DNA from 4 places in the Clostridioides sp. ZZV15-6598 genome. Region 1 is predicted to be linked to each of the others. Evidence: riboswitches for the same ligand, from Rfam matches in the RefSeq annotation. Region 1 holds a riboswitch; each other region holds the start of a gene.

The links. Region 1 has a riboswitch for S-adenosylmethionine ahead of KGF50_RS05835 (homoserine dehydrogenase). Riboswitches for the same ligand answer to the same signal wherever they lie in the genome.
Region 2: another riboswitch for S-adenosylmethionine. It lies ahead of KGF50_RS15105 (O-acetylhomoserine aminocarboxypropyltransferase/cysteine synthase family protein); the one in region 1 lies ahead of KGF50_RS05835 (homoserine dehydrogenase).
Region 3: another riboswitch for S-adenosylmethionine. It lies ahead of metK (methionine adenosyltransferase); the one in region 1 lies ahead of KGF50_RS05835 (homoserine dehydrogenase).
Region 4: another riboswitch for S-adenosylmethionine. It lies ahead of KGF50_RS16855 (methionine ABC transporter ATP-binding protein); the one in region 1 lies ahead of KGF50_RS05835 (homoserine dehydrogenase).

What each region holds. Positions count from the first base shown of each region.
Region 1 covers NZ_JAGWCS010000019.1:34,585-37,802, forward strand. The annotation lists gene obgE (GTPase ObgE) at 1-1,220, shown strand, start outside; gene KGF50_RS05830 (YhbY family RNA-binding protein) at 1,250-1,618, shown strand; SAM riboswitch class I at 1,712-1,818, shown strand; gene KGF50_RS05835 (homoserine dehydrogenase) at 1,922-3,124, shown strand.
Region 2 covers NZ_JAGWCS010000089.1:1,300-4,517, forward strand. The annotation lists gene KGF50_RS15100 (homoserine O-succinyltransferase) at 1-568, opposite strand, end outside; gene KGF50_RS15105 (O-acetylhomoserine aminocarboxypropyltransferase/cysteine synthase family protein) at 598-1,863, opposite strand; SAM riboswitch class I at 1,973-2,075, opposite strand; gene KGF50_RS15110 (calcium-translocating P-type ATPase, PMCA-type) at 2,129-3,218, opposite strand, start outside.
Region 3 covers NZ_JAGWCS010000017.1:25,892-29,109, forward strand. The annotation lists gene mreB (rod shape-determining protein MreB) at 1-229, shown strand, start outside; gene fabZ (3-hydroxyacyl-ACP dehydratase FabZ) at 245-673, shown strand; gene yyaC (spore protease YyaC) at 809-1,318, opposite strand; SAM riboswitch class I at 1,507-1,610, shown strand; gene metK (methionine adenosyltransferase) at 1,747-2,940, shown strand.
Region 4 covers NZ_JAGWCS010000115.1:4,231-7,448, forward strand. The annotation lists gene KGF50_RS16845 (MetQ/NlpA family ABC transporter substrate-binding protein) at 1-228, opposite strand, end outside; gene KGF50_RS16850 (methionine ABC transporter permease) at 266-922, opposite strand; gene KGF50_RS16855 (methionine ABC transporter ATP-binding protein) at 915-1,880, opposite strand; SAM riboswitch class I at 1,999-2,105, opposite strand; gene KGF50_RS16860 (class I SAM-dependent methyltransferase) at 2,455-3,081, shown strand; gene KGF50_RS16865 (TetR/AcrR family transcriptional regulator) at 3,162-3,218, shown strand, end outside.

The DNA of each region.
Region 1 (3,218 bases):
TAGCATTTAGAAAAGAAAAATATGTTCCAGCTGGTGGGCCAGATGGTGGAGATGGTGGTCGTGGAGCGAGCATCATATTTGAAGTTGATTTAGGTCTTAGAACATTAATGGACTTCAAATACCAGAAAAAATATCAAGCTCAACACGGTGGCGACGGTAGCAAAGGTAAAAGAGCTGGTAAAAATGGAGAAAGCTTAATATTAAAAGTACCAGCAGGTACAGTAATAAGAGATGAAGCTACAGGTCTTGTATTAGCAGATTTAAAGAAAGAAGGAGATACAGCAGTAGTTGCAAAAGGTGGTATAGGTGGTAAAGGTAATCAACACTTTGCAAATGCAGTAAGACAAGCTCCAGCTTTTGCAAAGTCTGGTACAGATGGAGAAGAAAGATGGATAACTCTTGAACTTAAAATGATAGCAGATGTAGGTCTTTTAGGATTTCCAAATGTAGGTAAGTCAACATTTTTATCAGTTGTAACTAAAGCTAAGCCAAAAATTGCAAACTATCATTTTACAACATTGACACCAAATTTAGGTGTTGTTCAAACTAAGTTTGGAGATAGTTTTGTACTTGCTGATATACCTGGAATTATAGAGGGTGCGTCTGAAGGTATAGGATTAGGTCATGAATTCTTAAGACATGTTGAGAGAACTAAGGTATTGATACATATTGTAGATATATCTGGACTAGAAGGTAGAGACCCAATTGAGGATTTTGACAAAATAAATGATGAGCTTAAGTTATATAATGAGAAGCTTTCAACAAGACCTCAAGTTGTAGTTGCAAATAAATTTGATATATTGGAAGATGAAAGCCAATTTGAAAAATTTAAGGATGAATTAGAAGGTAGAGGATATACAGTATTTAAGATGTCTGCAGCAACTCGTCAAGGAATAGATGATGTAATTGCCTACGTTTCTAAAATGTTAAAAGAAGTAGAAGATATAGAATTAGTTTCAGAAGAAGAAATGTATAGACCAGAACTTGATATTGGAACAGAAGAAGAATTGAACATAGATGTTGAAGATGGTGTATATGTAGTTACAGGTAAGGCACTTAGAAGAATAATGTATTCTGTAAATTTTGATGATATGGAATCACTTCAATATTTCCAAAAAGCTATGGAAAGTCAAGGTATATTTGATAGGCTTAGAGAGATGGGAATTGAAGATGGAGATATAGTTAGAATTTATGAATTGGAATTTGAATTTTACAATTAATTTTGATATAGAATTATAGAGGTGATAATATGTTAAAAGGAAAGCAAAGAGCATATTTAAGATCTTTAGCAAATACTTTAAAGCCTACTACACAAATTGGTAAGGAAGGCGTTACAGAAAGCTTTTTAGAGCAATTAGAGGATATGCTAAGAGTTAGAGAATTAGTAAAGGTTACTATACTAGAAAATGCAGGTCTTGATGCTAAAGAAACTGCTAATGCAGTATGTGAAGCTTTAAGAGCAGAGTTTGTTCAAGCTATTGGTTTTAAATTTACTATTTACAAGAGAAATATTGATGAGCCTAAGATACTTTTCCCAGGGCATGAACAGGCAAAAGCTAAGGTTAAAAATAATAACGTTACAAAAAAAGGTAAACCAACTAAAAGAGCAGTTAGATAATTAATTAGATTATTTTAGAAAAAAGAAGTTAAAAAATATAGTGACAATTGGCAAAAATTGTATTATACTATTAAACATAAATTTAAATTAGCAATCTTATCAAGAGAGGCAGAGGGACTGGCCCTATGAAGCCCGGCAACCAGTATATTTTAATATACATTGGTGCTAAATCCTGCAGCAATTATGCTGAAAGATGAGTATAAACCCGTCATATGGCTTGAGTTTATACTCAAGCTTTTTTAATTAATTTATTTATATATATAAATAAATTAATACAATCAAAAATGATGGGGGTATGGAACAGTGAAGATAGGAATATTAGGGTATGGAACAGTAGGAAGTGGATTAATAGATTTAATAGAGAATAATACTTCAAAAAGAGAAATAGAAATAGTTGGAATTTTAGTTAAAAACAAAGAGAAGCATAAAACAAAGAGATATTTTGATAAGGTAACAACAAATATAGAAGATATATTTAGTAAAGATATTGATATATTAGTTGAAGTAATTGGAGGACTAAATCCAGCTCTTGATTATGTAACAAGAGCTCTAAATAAAAAAATACATGTAGTAACAGCAAATAAAGATTTATTAGCTGAAAGAGGTAGTGACCTTATAGAGTTGGCTAACTTAAATGATGTTAGCATTAAATTTGAAGCATCAGTAGCAGGAGGTATTCCAGTTTTAAAGCCATTAATAGAATCACTAGAAGGTAATAATATAAAAAGCATAAATGCTATTTTAAATGGAACATGCAACTTTATATTATCAAAGATGTATGATGAAAATTTACCATATGATGTAGCTTTAAAACAAGCACAAGAGCTAGGCTTTGCAGAGGTTAATCCAGATGCAGATGTTTTAGGATATGATAGTGCTAGAAAATTATCTATATTATCTACTTTATCTTATGGGAAAATAGTATACTGGAAAGATTTGCTATTAGAAGGAATAACTTCAATAGATGAAAAGGATATAGAATATGCTAAGAAATTAAATTGTAAGATAAAATTAGTTGCTAGAAGTAAATATGAATTGGGAGAAGTAAGTGGATTTGTTAGACCAGCATTGGTGGATAATGATAATATGCTGTCTAAAATAGATAATGAGTTTAATGTAGTAATTATAGTAGGAGATTCAGTAGGAGAACTTTCTTTTGTAGGTAAGGGAGCTGGAAGAGGTGCAACAGGAAGTGCTGTTTATGCTGATATAATAGATATAATAGATGATAGGAGTTCAAATATAAAGTCTTTTTCAAAAGGTAAATTGGATTTGAGTGGGCTTATAGAAGATGAATGTAGTGCGGTAGTCAGATTTAGTGAATATAATAGAGATGGTATTTTAAAATGTTTAGATAAGTATATAGATAGCTATAATATTATAGATGAAGAAGAACTTGCTATTTTTGTAAATGCAAAATCAGAGCATGAAATTGATAGATTCTTAGAAGATGTAAAGAGAAATGATTATAGTAAGTCAGTTAAAAAACTATTAAAAGTAGATTAAAATATTTATGTAATGATTGTAAAAATTTAAAGGTGAAGAAAAACAAAACGTTTATTTTGTTTTTCTTCACCTTTTTAACATATGGTGACTTAAT
Region 2 (3,218 bases), on a different contig from region 1:
ACTCTTTTTCAAATCCATCTACTATCTTACTATTTTTATCTACTTCATGCTTAAATACTCCAAAACATTTTTGACTTAATGGAAGTTTTTTTACATTGTAGTATTTGTAAAGACCTGCTTGAGCTGCCCAACATATATATAATGTAGATTTAGCCTTTCTCTTAGAATAATCCATAATATCTTTTAGTTCATCCCAATAATCAACTTCTTCAAACTCCATTTGTTCAACTGGAGCTCCTGTTATTATAAAACCATCAAAAGATTCTTTTTTTGCTTCATCAAATGTTTTATAAAAATTCTTAACATATTCATTACAACTTCTTTTACTCTCTCTTGTTGAGATTTTAATAAATTCTACAGATACATTAAAACCTGTTTTATCTATTCTTCTAAGCAAATCTAACTCTGTATCTATTTTTATTGGCATTAGATTTAATATAGCTATTTTAGTATCTATATTTTCTTTGTATTCTAAATCTTTATTAAAGTCTTCTTTACAAATTACATCTATTCCTTCATCTAATAATTTATTAATAACAGGTAGTCCCTTTGGTAGTATTAAAGCCATATCTTTTCACTTCTCTTTCTCTTATACTATTAGAAATTTAAAGCTTGATCTAAGTCAGCTATTAAATCCTCTACATTTTCTATTCCAACAGATAATCTTATTAGTGAAGGTAGTACTCCAGATGCAATTAATTGTTCTTCTGTTAATTGTCTATGAGTAGTTGAAGCTGGATGTATAACACAAGTTCTTACATCTGATACATGAGTGACTAATGCTGCTATTTGTAGTTTTTCCACAAATTTTTTAGCATTTTCAAGTCCCCCTTTTACTCCAAATGATAAAACGCCACTACATCCTTTTGATAGATATTTCTTGGCATTTTCATAATACTTATTATTTTCAAGTCCTGGATAGTTAATCCAATCTACATTTTTATGTTTTTCTAAAAACTTAGCTATCTTAAGTGCGTTTTCACTATGTCTCTCCATTCTAAGATGTAGTGTTTCAATATTTAAATTAGTAAGATATGCGTTAAATGGACTCAAACAATTTCCATAGTCTCTAAGTAATTGAACTCTTGTCTTAGTAGCATATGCAGCATTGCCAAACTTTTCAGTATAACTTATTCCATGATATGTTGGGTCTGGCTCAACTAATTCTGGAAATTTTCCATTGTCCCAGTTAAAATTTCCACCATCTACTATAATTCCACCAACACTTGAAGCATGACCATCTAAGTATTTTGTAGTAGAATGAGTGACTATGTTTGCTCCATATTTTAGTGGATTACAAAGTACTGGTGATGCTAATGAGTTATCAACTATAAATGGAACATTAATTTTTTTAGCTACATTTGCTATTTTTTCAAAATCTATAACTTCAAGAGTTGGATTTGCAAGTGTTTCTGCAAATACAACTTTAGTATTTTCATTTGCAAGTTCTGCTATTTCATCCTCACTTGCATCTAAATCAAATGATATTAAATCTATTCCAAATTTTTTAAGACTAGGTCCTAATAAATTAAATGTTCCTCCATATACTTTTGAAGAACAAAGTATACTATCTCCAGATTTACATATATTTAAAACTGCCAACATATTTGCAGATTGACCTGATGATACGGCAACAGATGATACTCCTCCCTCTAACAAACTTATCTTTTCTTCAAAAGCTTGAACAGTAGGATTACTTATTCTGGAATACATATGACCCTCAGCTTTTAAATCAAATAAGTCAGCAAGTTGGTCTATACTACTATATTTAAAAGTTGTACTTTGATATAAAGGTAAAACTCTTGGTTCTCCATTTCCTGGTTTATAATTTCCTTGCACACATATTGTTTCTTTGTTATACATTTTTGTATCCCCCTTAAATTTTAATTAAGAAAATTAAACTATTTGTCAGATGAGATTTAAAATAAATAAAGCCTGAGTATATAACTCAGGCTCTGTATAAGCTTAATTATACTCATCTCTCAGCTTCCGCCGCAGGATTTAGCACCAATGTATATAAATATACTGGTTGCCGGGTTTCATAGGGCCAGTCCCTCCACCTCTCTGGATAAGATTTATTTAATTTTTCTATGTTTTATATCTTATATTTTTTTCCTAATTTTGTCAACTACTTTTTATATAATTTTCTTTTAAGAAATTTTCCCACCTCTACTTGAACTACAGACATTATAGCTAAAATCACTGTTACAAGCCATTGCGAAGTGTTTAAAATAGTTAAATTAAATGCATCTCTAAAGTGAGGAACAAATAATATAACTGCCATAAGTAAAGCGGAAGCTAAAAATGAGATTAAAAGAAATGGGTTTTTACCACTATTTCTAGTAAACATAGAATCTGTATTTGAACGCTGGCTAAATGCACGCAACATTTGTGAAAGTGCTAATACACAGAATGCCATTGTTTGACCTACAGTATGGTTTTCTATATTAAGACCAATTTTATATGCTAAAATGGTCATTATTGCTACAAATATCCCCTGAGTAATAACTCTTTGTACAAGGTTTTTTTCAAACAAACTTTCTGATTTAACAGGTTGGTGCTTCATTATATTTCTACTTGGTGGATCAACTCCAAGAGCAAGAGCTGGAAGAGTTGCTGTTGCAAGATTTACCCACAGAATATGCACCGCAAGAAGTGGAGTATCCCAGTTTAACAATATTGCAACAAATAGTGTAAGTATCTCTGCTATATTTCCAACAAGCAAGAATTGTATAACCTTTTGTATATTTCTATATACACGTCTACCCTCTTTTATTGCATAAGCAATTGTGGTAAAACTATCATCCATTAAAATCATATCTGAAGAATCTTTTGCCACATCTGTACCACTTATACCCATAGCTATACCAATATCAGCAGACTTTAATGCAGGGGAGTCATTTACCCCATCCCCAGTCATTGCTGGTACTTCTCCAATTCTTTTTAGAGACTTTATAATTCTGAGTTTATCAAATGGTGATACACGAGCAAATACTGTAGCATTTTTAACAGCCTTATCTAGTTCATCATCACTTAAATTATCAAGTTCATCACCAGATATAACAGTATTTCCTTCATTCCAAATTCCAAGTTCATGAGCTATTGTTGTGGCAGTGACTTTATGGTCACCTGTTATCATTATGGTTCTTATTCCTGCTTCTTTACAAGTTTTTACTGCATCGGCTACCTCAGTTCTTGGCGGGTCAATCATTCCAACC
Region 3 (3,218 bases), on a different contig from region 1:
TGTTTTAGAAAAAACACCACCTGAACTAGCGGCAGACATAGGGGATGTTGGTATAATAATGACTGGCGGAGGCTCATTATTATATGGATTAGATAAAATAATAGAACAGAGAACAGGAATAACTGTTACAATAGCAGATGAGCCACTATCTTGTGTTGCAAAAGGAACAGGGATTGCTTTGGGCTCAATAGATTTACTTGAAACAGGTGGGTCTTTCAAAAGAAAATAATTAGGAGAGTTTAAAATGTTAAATATAGATGAAATAAAAGAACTAATACCACATAGGTATCCATTTTTATTAGTGGACAAGATTACAGAGTTAGAAGTTGGAAAAAGAGCTGTTGGTATAAAAAATGTAACAGTTAATGAACCATTTTTTCAAGGTCATTTTCCAGATTATCCGTTGATGCCAGGAGTGTTGATAGTAGAAGCTCTAGCACAAGTGTGTGGAGTGGCAATGATGTCTTTAGAAGAAAATAAAGGCAAATTAGGTGTATTTGCAGGTATTGATAAAGTTAGAATCAAGAGAGAAGTAAGACCAGGAGATACATTGACTATGGAAGTTGAAATGACAACACTTAGAAGAAATATAGCAAAAGCAGATGCTAAAGCTTATGTTGGTGAAGAACTTGTCTGTAAAGGTGAGTTAATGTTTGCTTTAGTAGAAAAATAAAATTTATGCGTATGAAAACAGAAGAATAAACATCAAAATAAAAAGGTAGATAATTTGGAGTATTTATTAAATTAAATACTCTATAGTATCTACCCTTTTAATATAAAAAATTTTATCAGTTACCTTATATAAGATTTAAGTAGATACCAATAGTGCTAAAGCTATTGTTTCAGCTAAGTCTAATATAAAGCTAAGACGTATATTATTAAATGAAAGTCTGTTATTTTCATCAATTTTATCTACAATTCCTACTATAGAATAATTTCCTATTTGAGGTAGTTTTTTTCCCACACCTTTTCCGGGCAGGATAGGTCCTTCTCTAATTTGTATATTACCTATGTTACTCTGCGACCCCAAGCAAGCATCTATAGCCAAGAAGTTACCTTGCATATGTGTATTTTTTATAGTATCTAAAGACTCATATATATTTAAGGCGTGAATAGGGTTATCTAGTGTACCGTAAACGGGGTATTTAAATTTACTGTTTTTAAGTATTGTTCCAACTAAAGGGCCTAAAGTATCACCTATAGCCCTGTCTGTTCCTATGCAAACAACAATCGTATTTTCATTAATTATGGTTTTGAGAACTGAACTTAGCACCTGTATAACATCATCATCGCTGTAATTTACTTTAGCTAAATACAATAGGAACACCCCCTTCAAAAAAATATATGAATAAAAAGCACTAAAAAGACCTAACTTTAAATTTCAGATAGAGATAATATTTTATTTGTCTCACAAAAAAAGTGATGGCAAAAATATGACTAAAAATCTTGACAAAATTTTAAAAAAATAGTAAGCTAATAAGGTAAAATAAAATTTAAATCTTGATTACCTTATCAAGAGAGGCTGAGGGATAGGCCCTGTGAAGCCCAGCAACCACCCAAATGGGAAAAGGTGCTAATTCCTACAAGACAAAAGTCTTGAAAGATGAGGTCAGTTAATTAGTATGCGATTACGATTATTAACCTCTTCTTATAAGGAGAGGTTTTTTATTTTGAGTAAAATTTCTAAGAATTGAAGATAAGGTAAAACCTATAATAAAAATTAAGAATGAATAAGGAGGAACAAAAATGGCAAGACATTTATTTACATCAGAATCAGTTACAGAAGGACATCCTGACAAGATATGTGACCAAATATCAGATTCAATATTAGATGCATTGTTAGAAAAAGACCCACAGTCTAGAGTAGCTTGTGAAACTACAGTAACAACAGGCTTAGTTCTAGTAGCTGGAGAAATAAGTACATCTGCTTATGTAGATATACCTAAATTAGTAAGAGAAACAGTAAAAGAAATTGGATATACAAGAGCAAAATATGGATTTGACTGTGACACTTGTGCAGTTATAACTTCTATAGATGAACAATCTGGAGATATAGCTATGGGAGTTGATGAAGGTCTAGAAAGTAAGACTGGAGAAGAAATAGAACAAGAAATAGAAAAAGTAGGAGCTGGAGACCAAGGTATAATGTTTGGATTTGCATGTAATGAAACTCCAGAATTAATGCCACTTCCAATATCATTAGCTCATAAATTATCAAGAAGACTTACAGAAGTTAGAAAGACAGGTTTAGTTGATTATTTAAGACCAGACGGAAAAACTCAAGTTACTGTTGAATATGAAGGAAATAAAGCTGTAAGAGTACATACAGTTCTTATATCAGCTCAACATTGTGAAACAGTATCAAATGATAAGATAAGACAAGATTTAATTGAGCATGTTATAAAATCAGTTATACCAGCTGAATTACTTGATGAAGATACTAAAATTTATATAAACCCAACAGGAAGATTCGTTATAGGAGGACCTCAAGGAGATACAGGTCTTACAGGAAGAAAAATAATAATAGACACTTATGGTGGATATTCTAGACATGGTGGAGGAGCTTTTTCAGGAAAAGACCCTACAAAAGTTGATAGATCTGCTGCCTATGCTGCTAGATATGTAGCTAAAAATATTGTTGCGGCTGGACTTGCAGAGAAATGTGAGATAGAGCTTGCATATGCTATAGGGATAGCTAGACCATTATCTATATTTATAGATACTTTTGGGACAGGTAAAGTTTCAGAAGAAAAGCTTGTTGAACTAGTAAACAAACACTTTGATTTAAGACCAGGAGCAATAATAAGAGATTTAGATTTAAGAAAGCCTCTTTACAAAAAGGTTGCTGCTTATGGTCACTTTGGTAGAACTGATATAGATTTACCATGGGAAAAAACTGATAAAGTAGAACAATTAAGAAAAGATGCATTAGGTGAATAATGCTTAGACAAGGAACTGCTAGAATGTAATTTTATAATTACGTTTTAGCAGTTTTTTATTTTATAATTAAATATATTTAATAAATACTAATTTTCAATCATATAATAAAGAAACATTATTTACTGAGATTAATATATTTCATTATATAATATTGCATTAAATTAATACATATTAGAAGACATATGTTAAAAACTGGTTAAGATTTCGTTAAGTAATGTTAAATAATTCAAAAAATATTGAAAAGTAGCACTAATACAACTAATATAGTCTTAATAAAC
Region 4 (3,218 bases), on a different contig from region 1:
AGAACCTTCATCTAAAGCTGTATTTGGAAGCACATAATCATCAAATATCTTTACTTCTAAATCATATCCTTTTTCTTTTAATAAAGGCTTTGCAACTTCTAATATTTTTGCATGTGGATTTGATGATGCCCCTACTAATATTTTTTTATCCTCTTTGTTTGAACATCCTACTGCTGATATTGCTATTGCTGACACTAATGCTACTGATAATAATTTTTTTAATTTCATTTTTTACTCCCCCTTTAAAAATGTTTTATTAATTAAGTTATTTTAGTTTCTTATAAGCTAGATTTCCTAAACCTTGTATTATTTGAACTAGTATTACAAGTGCTATTACTGTATAAACCATTACTGCTGTATCAAATCTTTGGTATCCATAAATAAGTGCTATATTACCTAGTCCTCCAGCTCCTACTGCACCTGCCATAGCTGTATAACCAAGTATAGAAATTACTGATAATGTAATCCCAGATACTATTGAAGGCATTGCTTCTTTTATCATAACTTTAAATACTATTTGTTTTTTTGTAGCCCCAAAAGATTTGGCAGCCTCTATCAATCCCTTATCAACTTCATTTAATGAACTTTCTATAATTCTAGCGATGAATGGTGCTGCACCAATAGTTATTGGCACTATTGCAGCAGTCTCTCCTATACTTGTTCCAACAATTAATCTTGTTATTGGAATCATTGCAACTATAAGTATCATAAATGGGAAACTTCTAAATATATTTACTATAAATCCTAGTGCACTATTAATCGTGCTATTTGGTTTTAATCCATCTGGTTTTGTAACTACTAATATAATTGCTAGTATAAATCCTAATATGGTTGCTACTACAGTTGGTACTATGACCATATATAAAGTTTGTAATAATGCATTTGGAAATAGTGTTGTTAAAAAATCAATTAGACTATTCATTTATCATTTCCTCCCATCTTATGTCCTTATCTGTAAGATATTGTTTTACTTTCTCTCCACTTTTATCTGAAACATTTATAATAAGTGAACCTAAAATATCTTCTTTAAATTGTTCTAATTTCCCAAATATTATAGATACATCTATGTTTAACTCTCTTGCCATTGTTGTGATGATAGCATCATTAGAAATGTCTTTAGGGAATAGTATTTTTATATTTGTTCCTTTTGGTAAAATTATACTTTCTTCACCTATTAATTTTCTAAGTCCTTTAGTATTTCTCAAGAAAATTTCTTCTGTATCTCCTACTTCTAATACTTCTCCATTTTCCATTATTGCCACTCTTCCACAAATTTGTTTTATAACTTCCATTTGGTGAGTTACCACTATTATTGTTATTCCTAGGTTTTTATTTATATCTTCAAGTAATGAAAGAATTGATTTTGTAGTATTTGGGTCTAATGCTGAAGTAGCTTCATCACAAAGAAGTACTTGTGGATTTAGTGCTAAAGCCCTAGCAATTGCAACTCTTTGTTTTTGACCACCACTTAAGTTTCTTGGTTTATCATTTTTCTTTTCAGATATCCCAACCACTTCTAATAACTCTAAAACTCTTTTTTTAATTTCTGCCTTTGTATATCCAAAACACTCTAAAGGTAATGCTACATTATCAAACACTGTTTTTCTTTCAAGTAGTGAAAAGTGTTGAAAAATCATTCCTAACTCTTTTCTTAAATCTCTCATTTGCTTTTCATTTAATGACTTTACTTCCTTATCAGATACAAGCACACTACCTTCTTGATACTCTTCTAGCCCATTTATACATCTAAGTAGTGTTGATTTTCCAGCACCACTATGACCTATTATTCCAAAAATTTCTCCAGATTCTATCTCAATACTTACATCTTTAAGTACTTGAATCTTTCCATAATACTTATTAACATTTTTTATGCTAACCATAAAATTTCCTCCCCACATATTCTGCTCAATTTGTATGTTTATTTTTATTTATGTATTTTAAATTTGTATCTAACAAAATAAAAGCCTGAGTATAAACTCAGGCTTAGAAAGCTATTTATACTCATCTATCAACTATATTAGTTGCAGGATTTAGCACCAATGTATATAAAATATACTGGTTGCCGGGTTTCAAAGGGCCAGTCCCTCCACCACTCTTGATAAGACGTTATTTAATTTAATTTAATTCGATTATCATTTCTTGCTATGTTATATATGATATATTTATTAATAATATTTGTCAATAAATTTATTTAAAATTTTTATTTTTTATTATTACTAATAAAAAACAAATAGCTTTATTCTATTGATTTTCTAGACCATAACTCTTTACATTTTCAATGGTTATATAACATCATATAACTATTAAGCTATCTATTTGATTTCGCCTATAAAATAAAGCCAGAAAGCTAATATGTTTTTTATAAAACTTTATTTTAACATAAATAGAATGACTTAAAGATAATTCTATGATAAAATTCTACCAGTTAAAAATAAAAATTATGGAGAATAATAAATGAAAAAATTTACAGAATATATTGGTTCTCAGTTTGGAAATCCTAGAGGTATTATTGGCAAATGTTGCTGTTTGATAATGAATACAATAAACCAGAAAATGTATAAAAGTTTAATATCATGTATTCGTCTTAATGAACAATCTAGACTACTCGATATTGGATATGGAAATGGATATTTGATTCAACAAATTTATAAAAAATATTCCACAGACATATGTGGCATAGATATTTCAAAAGATATGAAAGAACTTGCCACAAAACAAAATCTCAAAGGTATTGAAGATGGCAAAATTCAACTTTCAATAGGAAATTGTTGTAATTTGGAATACAAAGATAATTCTTTTGATATAGTGACCTCTATAAATACAATTTATTTTTGGGATGATACAACAAAGGGATTGTCAGAAATATTTCGAGTTTTAAAACCAGAAGGCATTTTTTATAATGTAGTTTACTCAAAAGAATGGTTACAAAAACTATCATACACTAAAGAATTTCAACTTTTTGATAAGGAAAATTTAATTTTATTAGGTGAAAAAGTAGGATTTTCAGAAATAACAATTGAAGACATTGTAAATGGTAAAAGCTACTTGGTACAATATAGAAAAAATGATTTTACAGAATAATCTATTTTTTATATTTAATTAAATAATCACAACATAGGCATATATCATAATACTGATATATGCCCTTTTAAATTAGATAAATAAAAAAAGTATATGCCAAAACTCAGATTAACCAAATAGCCAAAGCAGTAGAAGTT